DNA from 2 places in the uncultured Methylovirgula sp. genome. Region 1 is predicted to be linked to the other one. Evidence: predicted binding sites of a transcription regulator. Region 1 holds the regulator's gene; the other holds the start of a gene.
The links. Region 1 encodes PhoB, which activates phosphate uptake and scavenging genes when phosphate is short. Its sites were predicted from a motif close to TGTCATNNANCTGTCAT; they were not measured.
Positions count from the first base shown of each region.

Region 1 (7,782 bases):
TCGACCATCATCGCGCAAGAAAGCGTCCACGAACTGGCCGATTTCACCGGCAAACGGGCGGAGATTGCGGCGGCGGCGCAGCGTGCCGTACGCGGCGAGGTTGCGGTCGCTCCGGCCGTGCGTGCCGGTGTCGCGCATTTCGCCGGCATTCATATCGGCGTCTTCGACAAGATCCTCGCCGAGCGCATCAGTCCGACACCGGGCGCAAAGACATTGGTCAAGACCATGCGCGACCATGGCGCCTACACGGCTCTCGTCTCCAGCAGCTTTTCCCATTTTGCCGCGCCCGTCGCGGAACAGGTCGGATTTGACGAAAGCGTCGCCAACGAGCTTGTGGTCGAGAACGAGCGGCTCACCGGCGAGGTGGCCGAACCGATCCATGACGGGACAACCAAGCGGATGACCCTTCTGTCTCTGCGGCGGCAGCACGCCTTGCGGCCGGCCGAGACGCTCGCCGTCGGCGACGGCGCCAACGATATCGACATGCTGATGGAGGCCGGCCTCGGCGTCGGTTTCCGGCCAAAGCCTGTGCTCGCCGAGAAGGTCGCCGCCCGCCTCGACTACGCCGACCTCACGGCCTTGCTCTATGCGCAAGGTTTCCGGCGCGAAGACTTTTCAATCTGATCAAAAGGGGAATTTCGTGCTCGTTCTTTATTTCTCTCCAGGTTCAAGTTCGCTCGCCGCGCATATCGCACTCAATGAGACCGGCGCGCCTTTCGAGGCGCGGCCGGTTCTCGTCGCCACAGGAACCCGCAAGCCGGAATTTCTGGCGATCAATCCCGAAGGCAAAGTGCCGAGTCTGCTGATCGACGGACGGCTTTTGACCGAAGTGCTCGCCATTCTCTTTTACTTGGGCCGGGCCTACCCGCAGGCGAAGCTCTTGCCCGGAGACATCGAAGGCGAAGCGCAAGCGCTGTCTTGGATGTCGTTTCTCGCCTCGACCGTGCATGGCGCTCGCGCCGATGCGACGCAGGGACGGGCCGCCTTTGCTTTGGCGGCGCAGAGGCTCGGCGCGGGCGAATGGGCGCTGGGCGATTATTCCGTCGTCGATATTTTTCTTTTCCGGCTCTTCTGGCGCTTCGCCGCGCGGTTCCAATTCACGCCGGACGAATTCCCAAATCTCGAAGCGCATCGCGCGCGGATGCTGGCGCGCCCCGCCGTCATCAAAACGCTCGCGGTCGAATCGGCCATCGCGGAAAAGGCGGGCCTCACTCTGCCTTGAAATCGTCCGGATCGAATTCGCGGTAGGTCGAGCAGAATTCGCACGTGACGCCGATCTTGCCGTTGTCGCCGACCATGTCGTCGCGCTCCTGCTGGGTAAAATTGCGCAGCATGGCGGCGATGCGTTCGTTCGAACAGCGGCAGGCTGCGCGGATCGGCTGCGGCGCGAAGACTCTGACGCCACGCTCGTGGAACAGCCGGTAAAGCAGGCGTTCGCTCGAAAGGTTCGGATCGACCAGTTCATGGTCCTCGAGCGTACCGGCGAGCGCCTTCGCCTCCGCCCAAGCATCGTCCTCGAGAATCTCGGGGACAGACGCGCCCTCTGGTATGTCACCCGGCGCAAGATCGGCGCGCCGCTGGCGCTCGACCGAGGCGGGGAGGAATTGCAGCATCAGGCCGCCGGCACGCCAGTTCGTCGCCGCGCCCGTCAGGCTTTCGGCGACGGCCAGCCGGACGAAGGTCGGAATCTGCTCGGACTGGCGGAAATATTGATGCGCGGCTTCTTCCAGCCCTTGGCCATCGAGCGCGACGACGCCCTGATAACGCGCGACATCGCTGCCTTGCTCGATCGTCAATGCCAAATGGCCCCGGCCGAGCAATTCGGCGCCCGGCGCCGTCTCGGCGAGACGCGCCTCATCGAACCGAGCGAAGGCGCGCACCCGGTCCGGCGCATCGAAATCGACGACGATCATATCAACGACGCCATCGCTGCGCGTCTGCAATTGCAGCCGGCCTTCCGATTTCAGCGCCGCACCGAGCAGGACGGTGAGCGCCGCCGCCTCGCCGACGAGGCGTGCGACGGCCGGCGGATAAGCATGGCGCGTGAGAATTTCATCGACCGCCGGCCCAAGCCGCACGATGCGGCCGCGCACATCGAGAGGCTCGACAGCAAAGGGCAGAACCATGTCGTCGTGAACTTGGTCGGAGACCGGGCGCAGAGGCGTATCCGCCTCGCTCATCCGGCCACCGCATCGAAACACCAGGCCAGAATGCCCTTCTGCGCATGCAGCCGGTTTTCGGCCTCGTCGAAGACGACCGACTGCGGTCCGTCAATCACCTCGTCGGTGACCTCCTCGCCGCGATGCGCCGGCAGGCAATGCATGAAGATCGCGTCCTTGGCCGCTGCCTTCATCAGCTTGGCATTGACCTGATAAGGCGCAAGCAGATTGTGACGGAAATTCTCGTCCTTGTCGCCCATCGACACCCAACAATCGGAGATCACCGCATCGGCCCCGCGCACCGCCTCATAGGGATCGCGCGTGATGTTGAGCCGCGCCTGATTGGCCTTGGCCCAAGACTTAATCTCCAACGGAACATCGAGTTCCGCCGGCGTCGCGACATTGATGGTGAAGTCGAAGCGCTGCGCCGCGTGGATCCAGCTCGCGAGCACATTGTTGGCATCGCCCGCCCAGGCGACGATCCGATCCTTGATTGGGCCGCGATGCTCTTCGAAGGTCATCACGTCCGCCATCACCTGACAGGGATGCGACTTCTTGGTCAGGCCGTTGACGACCGGTACTTCCGCGTTCCGCGCCAACTCGCTCAGCTCGTTGTGGTCGAGCATGCGGATGACGATGGCATCGACGAAGCGCGACAGTACCCGCGCCGTATCGGCGATCGTCTCGCCACGGCCGAGCTGCATTTCCTTGCCGGTCAGCATGATCGTCTCGCCGCCCAGCTCGCGCATCGCGACGTCGAAGGAGACGCGCGTGCGGGTCGAAGGTTTGTCGAAGATCATCGCCAACATCTTGCCGGTCAGCGGCCGCTGCGCCGCGAGCTGGCCCTTGCGGCGGTGGCTCTTGATCGTGCCGGCAAGCGATAGAATCCGCCGCAGTTCTTCGGCCGAGACTTCCGATAGGTCGAGAAAATGCTTCGGTGGCGCCACGTTGCGTAAGCCCGTGCTCATCAGGCAGCTCCCCGCTGCGCCGCCTTCGCCCGCTCGGCGGAGAGTTTTTCCGCGGCGGCATTCAGGCGGGTGAGCGCCAGCGCCACCTCGGCCTCGTCGACCGTCAGCGGCGGCAGAAGGCGGACCACATTATCGCTCGCCGGGATGGTGATCAGCTTCTCGGCCAGCGCGGCCTTGACGAATTCGCCGACGGGACCGACCACCCGCAGGCCGAACATCAGACCCTGCCCGCGCACCGCCTCGATGACATCGGGGTAGCGCGTCTGCAATTCGCCGAGGCCCCGGCCGAGCGCCGCGCCCGTCTCCGCCACGTGGCCCAAGAATCCAGCGGCGAGGATGACATCAAGCACGGCATTGCCGACCGCGGTCGCCAGCGGATTGCCGCCATAGGTCGTGCCATGCGTGCCGGGCGTCATGCACAGCCCGACGGCGCGCGTCGTCAAAAAGGCGCCGAGCGGGAAGCCGCCGCCGATACCCTTGGCGAGGCCCATAATGTCGGGTGTGGCGCGCGAGTGCTGATAAGCGAACAGCTTGCCAGTGCGGCCCATGCCGCTCTGCACCTCATCGAAAATCAACAGCAGTCCGTGCTGGTCGCAGAGTGCGCGCAGCGCTTCGAGGAAGTCCGGGGCCGCAACCCGAATGCCCCCCTCGCCCTGCACCGGCTCGATGAGGATAGCCGCCGTCTGCGGCGTGATCGCAGCCTCGGCGGCGGCAAGATCGCCGAAGGGGACCTGATCGAAACCATCGAGCGGCGGGCCGAAGCCTTCGAGATATTTCGGATTGCCGCCGGCCGCGACGGCGGCGAGCGTGCGGCCGTGAAAGGCGCCCTGGAAGGTGATGATCCGGGTACGCTCCGGATGGCCGCTGACGAATTGATGGCGACGGGCCGTCTTGATCGCCCCTTCCATCGCCTCGGTGCCGGAATTGGTGAAAAAGACGAGATCGGCGAAGCTTTCCGCGACCAGCCGCGCGCCGAGCTTTTCGGCCTGCGGAATCTCGAAAAGATTGGAGACATGCCACAACTTGCGGCCCTGATCGATCAGCGTGCCGACCAAATGCGGATGCGAATGGCCGACGCTGACGACGGCGATGCCGGCCCCGAAATCGAGATATTTGTCGCCATTCGCCGCATAGAGCCAAGCGCCCTCGCCGCGCTCGAAAGCGAGGTTGAAACGCGCATAGGTGGGCAGAAGCGACGAAGTCACGGCAAAAGCTCCAGCAAATAGCCCGGCAGCGGCGATTTTGCCCGCAGCCGGCACAGGGCGATCCCCCAACGAAAAGTGCCGCTCCGGCGGGAGCGGCAACAAGAAAATCTATTGTAGGGGGCACAGGCGCGGCGGTCAAATACTGCGCCGAGGACCCAACGGCCACGATTACCCCCGAGTCACAATGACGCGGCCTGTGGACCAACCCGATGGACTGTTGAAAACGCGGCCGCGCAAGACATGGCGACTCTTGCGCAAGATTCAACGGCTAGTGTAGCCTTTCAGACGTCGACTACGACATCTCGTGCGGCGGGCCATTCAAAATGCGTAACCTTTTATACGACGCCGGTTTTCCGGCGCAGCGTCGATTCCGGATTCCATCGATCGCGCCGCCGGCACCAGGTCGCGTCAGCCGCGTTCAGGCTAATTTTCCGATCCAAATCGAGGAGGACTGAATGTCCTGGACCGATGAACGGGTAGAGCTTCTACGCAAACTCTGGCTTGAAGGGCTCAGCGCCAGCCAAATCGCGCGCGAGCTTTCCAATGGCATCAGCCGCAATGCGGTGATCGGCAAGGTCCACCGGCTCGGCATGTCCGGGCGGGTCAAGGCCGCCGCCCCGGCTGTTGCCCGGCCACGGGTGAAGACGGCCCGGGCCGCCGCACATCAGCGCATGAGCGCCCCGATCGTGCGCGGCAATACGGCGCTCGCCATAAGATCACAACCGGTCGAAGCACTTTTGCCGACGCCCGAGGAAGACGTGGTGATCCCGATGTCGGAAATGGTCACGATCATGGATCTGAAGGAATCCATGTGCCGCTGGCCAATGGGCGATCCGGCCTCCGGCGAATTCCGTTTCTGCGGCGGCAAGAAGAACGCCAATCAGAGCGGCCCCTATTGCACCTATCACAGCCGCATCGCGTACCAGCCGGTCCAGGACCGGCGCCGTGAGCGGCGCTCGCAATCGGCCTAATCGGCCATCGGGGACTAGGCGAAGCAATCCGTTCCGGATTGCTTCATTGCCGATGCGTTGCACGCTGCCGCTCGCAGAGCGGGGCGATCATTCGTTCTTGCCGAAGGTCTCGTCGAAAGAATAGCCGGCGCCGCGGATCGTGCGGATCGGGTCGCGCTCGCCGGCAAGCGACAAGGCCTTGCGCAGGCGGCCGACATGAACATCGACGGTGCGCTCGTCGATCTCGGCGGAGAAGCCCCAGATCGAGTCGAGCAATTGCGACCGCGAGAAGACTCGGCCAGGCTTGCCCATCAGATATTCGAGCAGGCGAAATTCGGTCGGCCCGAGGTGAACGTTGCGATCGCCGCGGCTCACCCGCCAATTTTCCCGGTCAAGCGCCAGATCGCCGGCGACGAGCAGCGCCGCAACCCGATCCGGCCGCGCCCGCCGCAACAGAGCGCGCACGCGCGCCATCAATTCCGGCACGGAGAACGGCTTAACGATATAATCGTCCGCCCCGATCGAGAGGCCGCGCACCCGCTCGCTCTCGTCGCCGCGCGCCGTCAGCATGATGACCGGCAGGCTGCGCGTCGCGTCGCGCGCCCGCATACGGCGGCAGATTTCAAGGCCGGAGACGCCGGGTAGCATCCAATCGAGAATGACAAGATCGGGCGGCGATTCGACGAGCCGCAATTCCGCCTCGTCGCCGCGCTCGACACGCTCGACGACAAAGCCTTCGGCTTCGAGATTATAGCTGAGCAGCAGGCTCAGCGCCGCCTCGTCCTCGACGACGAGAATGCGCGGCGGCGCCACCGCCGCGGAATTCGGCCGCGGCGGCGCATTGCGGGCCTCCTGCGCGGGTCGGGAATCCGGAACAGAGATGATCTGGTTGTTCATCTATGGCTCACTTGGGAAGGGGCAAATAATCTGTTGCGGGTGAAGGGCCTTTCGGCCGGTCCATCGGCAGGGTTTCGCCCGTGACGAGATAAACCACCGTCTCCGCGATGTTGGTGGAATGGTCGCCGATCCGCTCGATGTTCTTCGAGCAGAATAAGAGGTGGGCGCAGAACGAGATATTGCGCGGGTCTTCCATCATGAAGGTCAGCAGGTCGCGGAAAACCGAATCTTCCAGCGCATCGAGCTCGACATCATGGGTCCAGACCATGCGCGCCCGCTCAACGTCGCGCAGCGCATAGGCATCGAGCGCGTCCTTCAACAACATGGCCGCCGCTTCGTGCATCGACTTCAAACCGACGATAGCGCGCGGCAAACGCGTCTCGCCGGAAAGTTTCAGCGCCCGCTTGGCGATGTTTTTGGCAAGGTCGCCGACGCGCTCGAGATCGCCCGAAATGCGGATCGCGGCAACGATCTCGCGCAAATCCGCGGCCAGCGGCTGGCGCTTGGCGATGGTCATGATGGCATGCTCTTCGACATCGCGCTGCAGCACGTCGAGCCGTACATCCATGGCAACGGTCGTGCGGGCGAGGTCCGAATCGAGCGATGCGAGCGCATCCATTGCATTGCTCAACATCTGCTCGGCAATGCCGCCCATTTCCGCAATCTTGCGGCCAAGGACTTCGAGCTCGTTGTCGTAAGCTTTGACGGTATGATCGGTCATTGCGAAAGGCCCTGAAATCGGAAACGTCAGCCGAAACGGCCGGTGACATAGTTCTGTGTCCGCTTCTGTTCGGGAGCGGTGAAAATCTGCGTCGTCGTGCCGAATTCGACCAGCTCACCGAGATACATGAACGCCGTATATTCCGAGACGCGAACCGCCTGCTGCATATTATGCGTGACGATGGCGATCGTATATTTCTCCTTGAGCTCGTCGATCAGTTCTTCGATTTTTGCTGTCGAAATCGGATCGAGCGCCGAGCAGGGCTCGTCGAAGAGAATCACTTCCGGCTGGATGGCGACCGTGCGGGCAATGCACAGGCGCTGCTGCTGGCCGCCGGAGAGCGACAGGCCGCTCGCCGTGAGTTTGTCTTTCACCTCGTCCCAAAGCGCCGCGCCGCGCAGCGCCGTCTCGACGCGGGCATCGAGATCGGCCCGCGACATACGCTCGTAAAGCTTCACGCCAAAAGCGATATTGTCATAGATCGACATCGGAAACGGCGTCGGCTTCTGGAACACCATGCCGACACGCGAGCGCAGCAGATTGAGATCCTGCCCCGGCGCCAGGATATTCTCGCCGTCGAGCAGCACCTCACCTTCGGCGTGCTGGCCCGGGTAAAGATCATACATCCGGTTCAACACGCGCAGCAGAGTCGATTTCCCGCAGCCGGAGGGGCCGATCAGCGCCGTCACCTTGTTGGTGTAGAGCGGAATGTTGACGTTCTTCACCGCATGATTCTGGCCATAGTAAAATTGCAGGTTGTTGACGGCGATCTTCGTCGGAAGCTCGTTTCTGGCCGATACTGTCGTCGCCACGGCGGTCATCGTGTACGTCCTTCAGAACTGAGGGACCGTGCCAGGATCGACAGGCCAAGCACGGCAAGCG
Region 1 is NZ_CANSHK010000032.1:7,514-15,295, reverse strand. It holds gene serB (phosphoserine phosphatase SerB) at 1-624, shown strand, start outside; gene Q0025_RS10560 (glutathione S-transferase family protein) at 641-1,222, shown strand; gene Q0025_RS10555 (Hsp33 family molecular chaperone) at 1,209-2,180, opposite strand; gene argF (ornithine carbamoyltransferase) at 2,177-3,127, opposite strand; gene Q0025_RS10545 (aspartate aminotransferase family protein) at 3,127-4,332, opposite strand; gene Q0025_RS10540 (GcrA family cell cycle regulator) at 4,788-5,303, shown strand; gene phoB (phosphate regulon transcriptional regulator PhoB) at 5,391-6,179, opposite strand; gene phoU (phosphate signaling complex protein PhoU) at 6,187-6,900, opposite strand; gene pstB (phosphate ABC transporter ATP-binding protein PstB) at 6,927-7,721, opposite strand; gene pstA (phosphate ABC transporter permease PstA) at 7,718-7,782, opposite strand, start outside.

Region 2 (7,782 bases), on a different contig from region 1:
ATGAGATTGGCGATCATGATCTGATCGAGAACCTGGCTGTGACAGGTGGGATTGGTGATCGGCACCAGCGCCTCGACGCGGCGATCGAGATTGCGCGGCATGAGATCGGCCGAAGAAATATAGACCGCGGCCTTGGCATGCGGGAGGCCATGGCCGCTGCCGAACGCATAGACGCGCGCATGTTCAAGAAAGCGGCCGATGATCGACTTCACGCGAATATTCTCGGATAGGCCGGGCACGCCCGGCCGGAGACAGCAAATGCCGCGCACCACGAGATCGATCTGCACGCCGGCCTTGCTCGCGGCATAGAGCGCGTCAATCACTTCGGGATCGACGAGCGCATTGCACTTGGCCCAGATCGCCGCCGGCTTACCGGCGCGAGCCAGTTCCGCCTCTTTGGCGATATGATCGAGCAGCCGCTTCTTCAGATTGATCGGCGAGATCGACATGCGTTCCAATTGCGCCGGCTCGGCATAGCCGGTGATGTAATTGAAGATGCGCGACACGTCGCTGGCGATCGCCGGATCCGCGGTGAAAAAGGAAATGTCGGTATAAATCTTCGCCGTCACCGGATGATAATTGCCGGTGCCGAGGTGGCAGTAAGTGACGAGCGATGCGCCCTCGCGCCGCACGACCATGGAGAGCTTGGCGTGCGTCTTGAGCGCGATGAAACCGAAGACCACTTGCGCGCCGGCGCGTTCAAGGTCGAGTGCCCAGCGGATATTTGCTTCTTCGTCGAAACGCGCCTTCAATTCGACGAGCGCGGTGACGGACTTGCCCGCCTCGGCCGCCTCGATGAGCGCACGCACGATGGGGCTGTCGGCCGAGGTGCGGTAAAGCGTCTGCTTGATCGCGACGACCGAAGGATCCGCCGCCGCCTGTTTCAGAAACTGCACGACGACGTCGAAGGACTCATAAGGGTGATGGACGACGAGGTCCTTCTGTTTGATCGCCTGGAAGCAATCGCCGCCGTTCTCTCTGACCCGTTCCGGAAATCGCGGATTGTAAGGCTTGAACTTCAGATCGGGCCGATCGACGTTGATCAGCACCGAAAGATCGTTCTGCGCCAGCATGCCGTCGAGGACGAAAATCTCGTCGATCGCGACATCGAGCTCTTCGGCGACGAAATTGCGCAATTGCTCCGGCATATGCGAATCGACTTCGAGCCGGATGACCGAGCCGCGGCGGCGGCGCTTCAACGCCGTCTGGAAGAGAAGCACCAGATCTTCGGCCTCTTCCTCGACCTCGATGTCGCTGTCGCGGATGACGCGGAACACGCCCGAGCCGCGCACCAGATAGCCGGGGAACAGCGATTGCGTGAACATGCCGACGAGCGTCTCGATCGCAATGAAACGCTGGTTCGAGCCGGCGGGCGGCAGTTGAACGAAGCGGTCGGTCTTTCCCGGCAGGCGGATGAGCGCTTTCAGGTGCCGGCTCTCGCGCGGCTCGACGAGTTCGAGCGCGATGGTGAAGCCGAGATTGGGGATGAACGGAAACGGATGCGCCGGATCGACGGCGAGCGGCGTCAGCAGCGGAAACACATGCTGCAGGAAATATTGCTCGAGCCAGACGATATCCGCCGGATCGAGTTCCTGCGCATCGAGGAGCATCACGGCATTGGCCTTCAATTCCCGGCGCAATTCGCCCCAGCGGCGCTGCTGCTCGGCCGCCAGCAGGCCGACGCGCTCGCGGATTTTCACCAATTGCTCGGCGGGGGTCAGGCCGTCTTCCGACGGCGTCGAGACGCCGGCGCGCACTTGGCCGCGCAGGCCGGCGACGCGGACCATGAAAAATTCGTCGAGATTGTTGGCCGAGATCGACAGGAAGCGGAGCTGCTCGAGCAGCGGATGATTGCGATTCGACGCCTCCTGCAAGACGCGGCGGTTGAACTCGAGCCAGGAGAGTTCGCGGTTGATGAACCGTTCCGGCGAATTGACGAGTTCGGGATGCGAGCCGGTGACTCTGGCGAGATCATCCATAATCGGAATTGAGGCGGCGGGGGAAGATTCGCCCGCCAGCGCCGGATCGACGGGCGGCGGAACCTCCACAGGAGCTTCGGTTTCGGCAGCTTTCAGTTCATCGCCATTGGACTGCACGGTACTCTCCTTCGCTTCGCCCGGCGACGCTGCCTCCCGCGGATGACGATACCATGACTTCGACCCGGCTTCGACGTGCCGGGCAAAAGGTTCACACCTTATTCGATGCCGCCTAAAACTTTATAAGTTAAAGATGTTTCGGCGCGCTCAAGCGTTGCCGCAGGCGCAGGCGCCGCATGGCAACGCCGCTGCGCCCGAATCATTCGTCGCCGTGCGCGCGCTCGTCGATCGTGATCGTATTGATATGCGAGAAATCGACGGAAACCGGCTGCTTCTCCCGCGCGGCGGCAAGCTGGAACGTCTTGATGACGTGTTCAAGCCGGCGGAACGTCTCCTTGTAAGCCTCGCTCTGCTCCGAAATCCCCAAAGGGGCGAGGCAGAACTCGATGATCTCGCGCGGCCGGTTCAGCTTGGTCGTCATGGCAATCTCCTCATCCCTAGGCGGGGAAGCCGCCCTGAAAGGTAAATTCGCTCTGCGGATTGCGTCCGTTCGGCATCTCGCGCGCCCGCATGCTCTCCGGCAGAAGACTCGGGTCTCCCTTGCGGCCGACCGCAATCGCCGCCTCGGGACGATAATCCTCCGGCATGTTCAGCGCCGGTACGCTACCCTCGACATCGAAACCGCCCATGGCATGCGTCGCCCAGCCGCGCCGATGCGCTTCGAGCGCAAACAAAGCCCAGGCCGCACCGGTGTCGAAAGAATGCGTACGCGTCGGCACCGGCTTTTCGCCGCCGGGCAGAACCGACTTGGTCTTCGAGGCGATGATCACGAGTGCGCCGGCATTCTTTGCCCAAATCCGATTGAACTCGCTGAGCAGCCCCAAAAACGTGTCGAACGCCGGCGTGCCGCGCAGTGCATAAAAGAACCGCCACGGTTGCAGATTGAATGAGGACGGCGCCCAGCGCGCCGCTTCGAACAGGCTGCGCAATTCCGACTCGGGAATCGTTTCGCCGGTGAAGGCGCGCGGCGACCAGCGGCCGGTAAACTGCGGATCGATCGGATAATCGGCAACGCGCGGATTGGTTTCGTTCACGTCTTCCTCGTTCATTCCAGCTCGTTCGGCATGGCACCGCCTTAAACACGGCCGCCTTTTAGAGGATTTGCCGCACCGGCGACAGCGATTTGCATCGTTGGCGTCCGCTCAGCTCGGGTCGGAGCGCGGCGCGCCTGGCTCGCAGCGCAGCGGCGTGTGCCGGCGCGTCAAAACGCCGACAAGCTTCTGCCGCAACGGCACGATCTTGTCCGGCACCGGATCATAGCCAAAAGTCCCCCAAGGGTGGCAGCGGCAGAGCCGTGCCGCGCCGAGCCAGCCGCCCGCCCAAAGGCCATGGCGCTGGATCGCCTCGTCCGTATAGGCCGAGCAGCTCGGCTCATGCCGGCAATGTCGGCCGATAAAGGCCGAAAGGCTGAGCTGATAGGCGCGAATGAGGAGATGGGCGGCGCGGCGCGGCGCCAGGCGTAAGATGTCGAGGCGCGATTTAAGCGGCATCGGGCGAGGCCTTTTGCCGCGCTTCGATCTGTTCGGCCGCATTGACCGTCGCTTCGAAGGTCAAGAGCGTCGAGGCGTGCCGCGCCTTGTAGTCGCGCACCGGCTCCAGAATCGCGAGCTCCGCCCATTTGCCGTCCGGCGGCGGCCCGTTCTCTTTAAGCATGGCGCGGACGGCATCGCGCAATTGGCGCAGCTCCGGCGTCGTCGCGCCGATGACATGCCGCGCCATGATCGAAGAGGACGCCTGGCCGAGTGCGCAGGCTTTGACATCATGGGCGAAATCCGTGACCCGGCCATCCGCCATTTTGAGATCGACGATAACCGTGGAACCGCAAAGCTTCGAATGGGCGCGGGCGGTCGCATCGGGCGCAGCGAGCCGGCCCTGGCGCGGAATATTGGCCGCCAGCTCCAAAATCTTTGCGTTATAGACGTCGTTCAACATGGATCTTTCGCGGTCCCGGCCAGATGACGGGCCCTTCCAAACCCTATATAGGGGTCAGAAGAAGCCAAGCTTCTATATAGGAAATCAGAGCTCAGCGACGAGATTTGGCACCTTCCGGTCACACTGCCTCAGGAATGCCGAAAGCCACCTTGTTTACCTGAGGTTTGTCCCTAAGTCAGAGGTTCTGCCATTGGAGGCACCACATGGATGACGTGGTTAAGTCCTTGCTCGAACGCCAGCTCCCCAAAACCCCAGCCACCCCTATCGTCCGACCCAGCCGCGAAGAAGCCGAGGCCGCGGTGCGGACCCTCTTGGCTTGGACGGGCGACGACCCGACCCGGGAGGGCCTGCGCGATACGCCCGCGCGGGTCGTGAAAGCCTATGAAGAGCTTTTCTCCGGCTACAAGAGCGACGGGCAGGACGTCCTGGCGCGCGTCTTCGAGGAAGTCCAGGGCTATGACGATCTGATCCTCGTCCGCGATATCCCGTTCTATTCGCATTGCGAGCACCATATGGTGCCTTTCGTCGGCAAGGCGCATATCGCCTATTACGTCGGCGACGAGGGGGTCGTCGGCCTCTCGAAGCTTGCTCGGCTTGTCGATATCTATGCCCGCCGCCTGCAGACGCAGGAGGCGCTCACGGCGCAGATCATCAATGCCATCGACAAGCACCTGCGCCCGCGCGGCGCGGCGGTCATGCTCGAAGCCGAGCATCTCTGCATGTCCATGCGCGGCGTGATGAAACAGGGCGCCTCGACCATAACCAACCAGTTCACCGGTGTCTTCCGTGACGATCCGGCCGAGCAGGCGCGGTTTCTGACGCTTGTGCGAAGCAAATAAGCGATGAGCCCCTTCCCGCCCGCCGGCGGCGAGGCCGAACTTGAAGAGGGCGACGTGTTTACGCCGCGCTTCGATGCCGACGGTCTCATCGGCTGCATCACGCTCGATGCCAAAGACGGCACGGTTCTGATGTTCGCGCATATGAATGCCGAAGCGCTGCGGCTGACGCTCGATACGGGGATCGCGCATTATTGGTCGCGCTCCCGCCAAAAGCTCTGGCGTAAAGGCGACACATCCGGTCAGCAGCAAAAAATCGTCGAGATCCGCACCGATTGCGACCAAGACGTTCTATTGATGAAAGTCGTGCCGGGCGGCGACGGCGGCGCCTGCCATACAGGGCGCCGCTCCTGCTTTTACCGCACGGTGAGGCTTGGCCCTGGGGCGACGAAGCTCGGCTTCGAGGCGCCCGGGGCTTAGGCGCGGCTGAGATTCAAAAGTTCGAGCGCGTTCTGATCGCAAAATCGGGTCTATTGCGCAACGCGCTCTAGACCGTCGCGATATATTCGCGCAGCGCCGACTGTTCCCGCTCCATTTCGGCAAGGCGGAATTTCACCACATCGCCGATCGAGATAAGGCCGTCGAGCCGACCGTTCTTCATGATCGGCATATGGCGGAAACGGCCATTGTTCATTTTCTCGACCGTCGCCAGCAGGGTCTCGTTCTCGCTGATGGTGACGACTTCCGTCGTCATATGCGACGAAGCCGGATCATCGAGCGCACTCGCCCCGGCCTGCCCGATCGCCCGCACAATATCCCGCTCGGACAAAATGCCGAGCAATTGACCGTGTGCGTCGGCAATGACCACGGCGCCAATGCGCCGCGCGGCAAGGATCTCGCAAATTTCGAGCAGGGTTCTGTGCGGCTGCGCGGTCACGACGTCACGACCTTTCGTCGCCAGGATTCGCGCGATTGTCATATCGACCTCCTCCTCTGGCCTTCCCACCCTTTGTTCGAGCGTCATCGATTGGACTATGCTCGAGCCATCGCTCTTGCTGGCGATTGGTTGGATAAGGATGCACGCCTTCGGCGAAGGACGCAACAATCAAGACGACCTTCGCCGTCCGCGTCGGAAGCCGCTCTTTTTCATTGGCTTATCGCATGCTGCTGCGACGCCGCGCAAACGGCTCTAATCCTTTGCAGGCGCAGCAACATCATTGTGCGGCGCGTTGTGCGGCGGATCGAATAAAGCAAAGGCGATCAGGCCGAACAAGAAACCGCCGACATGCGCTTGCCAGGCGACGACGCCGCCGCCCAAGCTCGCCGGGCCGGAAACCATCGCGAACAAAAAATTCGTCAAGAACCAGAAGACAAGAAAGGTCATCGCCTGGCTGTTGGTGAAAACGGCGCCGAGCGAAAGCGCCGGCTGCGCATGCGGCGGCTTCTGCTGGCGCGGATCGCTCCAGCCGAGCGATGCGCCAAGCGCGGCGCCCGGCTGAAAAATGAAACGCACCGCCGCGGCCATGGTCGCTGAATCGACTGCCGAGGCGCCGATCACCGGCTGCAAATCGTTCAGATGGGTGACGAGATGCGCCAGCGCGCCGGCGACGGCGCCGCCGATGCAGAAGGCGATAAAGCGCTGATTGCCGAAGCGCCGCGCGACCGGCGCGCCGAAGGCCACAAGCCAAAGCGCATTGAACCCGACATGCGCCCAGTTCGCATGCAGAAGCGCATAGGTCACGGGCGTCCACCACAGCGGTCCGCCATTGTTGAGGAAAGCACGATCGATTTCGGCCTGCGTCGGATCGGCCTGTTGCGCCGCGGCGATGACCTTCGCGATGCGGCCCGGATCGACCAAATAAGTAAAGCGTCCCGGGACGAAGCCGAAATGGATGAGCGCCCAGATATCCTGGTCGAGCGGCAGAAGCTGGCGCAGTAGGTGAATGCCGAGCATCAGCCCGATCAGCGCGACGAGCACGAAAGGGACGTTGAAAATTCTCTGGCGGTCTGGCTGCACTTGGGTTCCTTCCGCCGTTGCCGGGGAGCCTCGCTCCGCCCGCCGACTCGCCGGCTATTCCACGTCCTCGACTTCGTCCGGGGCGCCGCCATAAACCTTTTGCGCCAGCGCTGCCTCCATAAACGGCTCGAGATCGCCGTCGAGCACATCCGACGGCGTGCCCGAGGTGACGCCGGTGCGCAGATCCTTCACGAGCTGATAGGGCTGCAGGACGTAAGAGCGGATCTGATGGCCCCAGCCGATATCGGTCTTGGCGGCTTCGGTGGCATTGGCGGCTGCCTCGCGCTTCTCCATCTCGCGTTCGTAGAGCCGGGCGCGCAGCATGTTCCAGGCGGTGGCGCGGTTCTTGTGCTGCGAACGCTCGCTCTGGCAGGCGACAACGATGCCGGTCGGCATATGGGTGATGCGCACGGCGGAATCGGTCGTGTTGACGTGCTGTCCGCCGGCGCCGGACGAGCGATAGGTGTCGATCCGGCAATCGGATTCCTTCACATCGATCTCGATACGGTCGTCGATGACGGGATAGACCCAGACCGAGGCAAAGCTCGTATGCCGGCGGGCGTTGGAATCGAAGGGCGAGATGCGCACCAGCCGGTGGACGCCCGATTCCGTCTTGGCCCAGCCGTGGGCATTATGGCCCTTGATCAGCAAGGTGCCGGATTTGATGCCGGCCTCGTCGCCGGCCGTTTCCTCGATGATCTCGACCTTGAACTTGTTGCGCTCCGCCCAGCGCGCATACATGCGAAACAGCATCCGCGCCCAATCGCAGCTTTCGGTTCCGCCGGCGCCCGAGTGAATTTCGATGTAAGTATCATTCTGGTCGACTTCGCCGGACAGCAAAGCCTCGATCTGCTTGCGCTCGACCTCTTGCTTAAGGCTCTTGAGCTGAGCAAGGCCCTCGTTCTCGGCGGCGGCATCGTTCTCGGCCTCCGCCAATTCGATCAGCGTCACCCCATCTTCA
Region 2 is NZ_CANSHK010000021.1:37,443-45,224, forward strand. It holds gene Q0025_RS07965 (RNA degradosome polyphosphate kinase) at 1-1,979, opposite strand, end outside; gene Q0025_RS07970 (hypothetical protein) at 2,296-2,517, opposite strand; gene Q0025_RS07975 (nitroreductase family protein) at 2,534-3,145, opposite strand; partial or broken gene yidD (membrane protein insertion efficiency factor YidD) at 3,344-3,586, opposite strand; gene Q0025_RS07985 (iron-sulfur cluster assembly scaffold protein) at 3,576-4,028, opposite strand; gene folE (GTP cyclohydrolase I FolE) at 4,232-4,867, shown strand; gene hisI (phosphoribosyl-AMP cyclohydrolase) at 4,871-5,284, shown strand; gene Q0025_RS08000 (CBS domain-containing protein) at 5,352-5,783, opposite strand; gene Q0025_RS08005 (rhomboid family intramembrane serine protease) at 5,994-6,821, opposite strand; one part of gene prfB (peptide chain release factor 2) at 6,876-7,782, opposite strand, start outside.
Region 2: a site for PhoB is predicted at 2,139-2,155, ahead of Q0025_RS07965 (RNA degradosome polyphosphate kinase). Genes of this name have one in related genera too.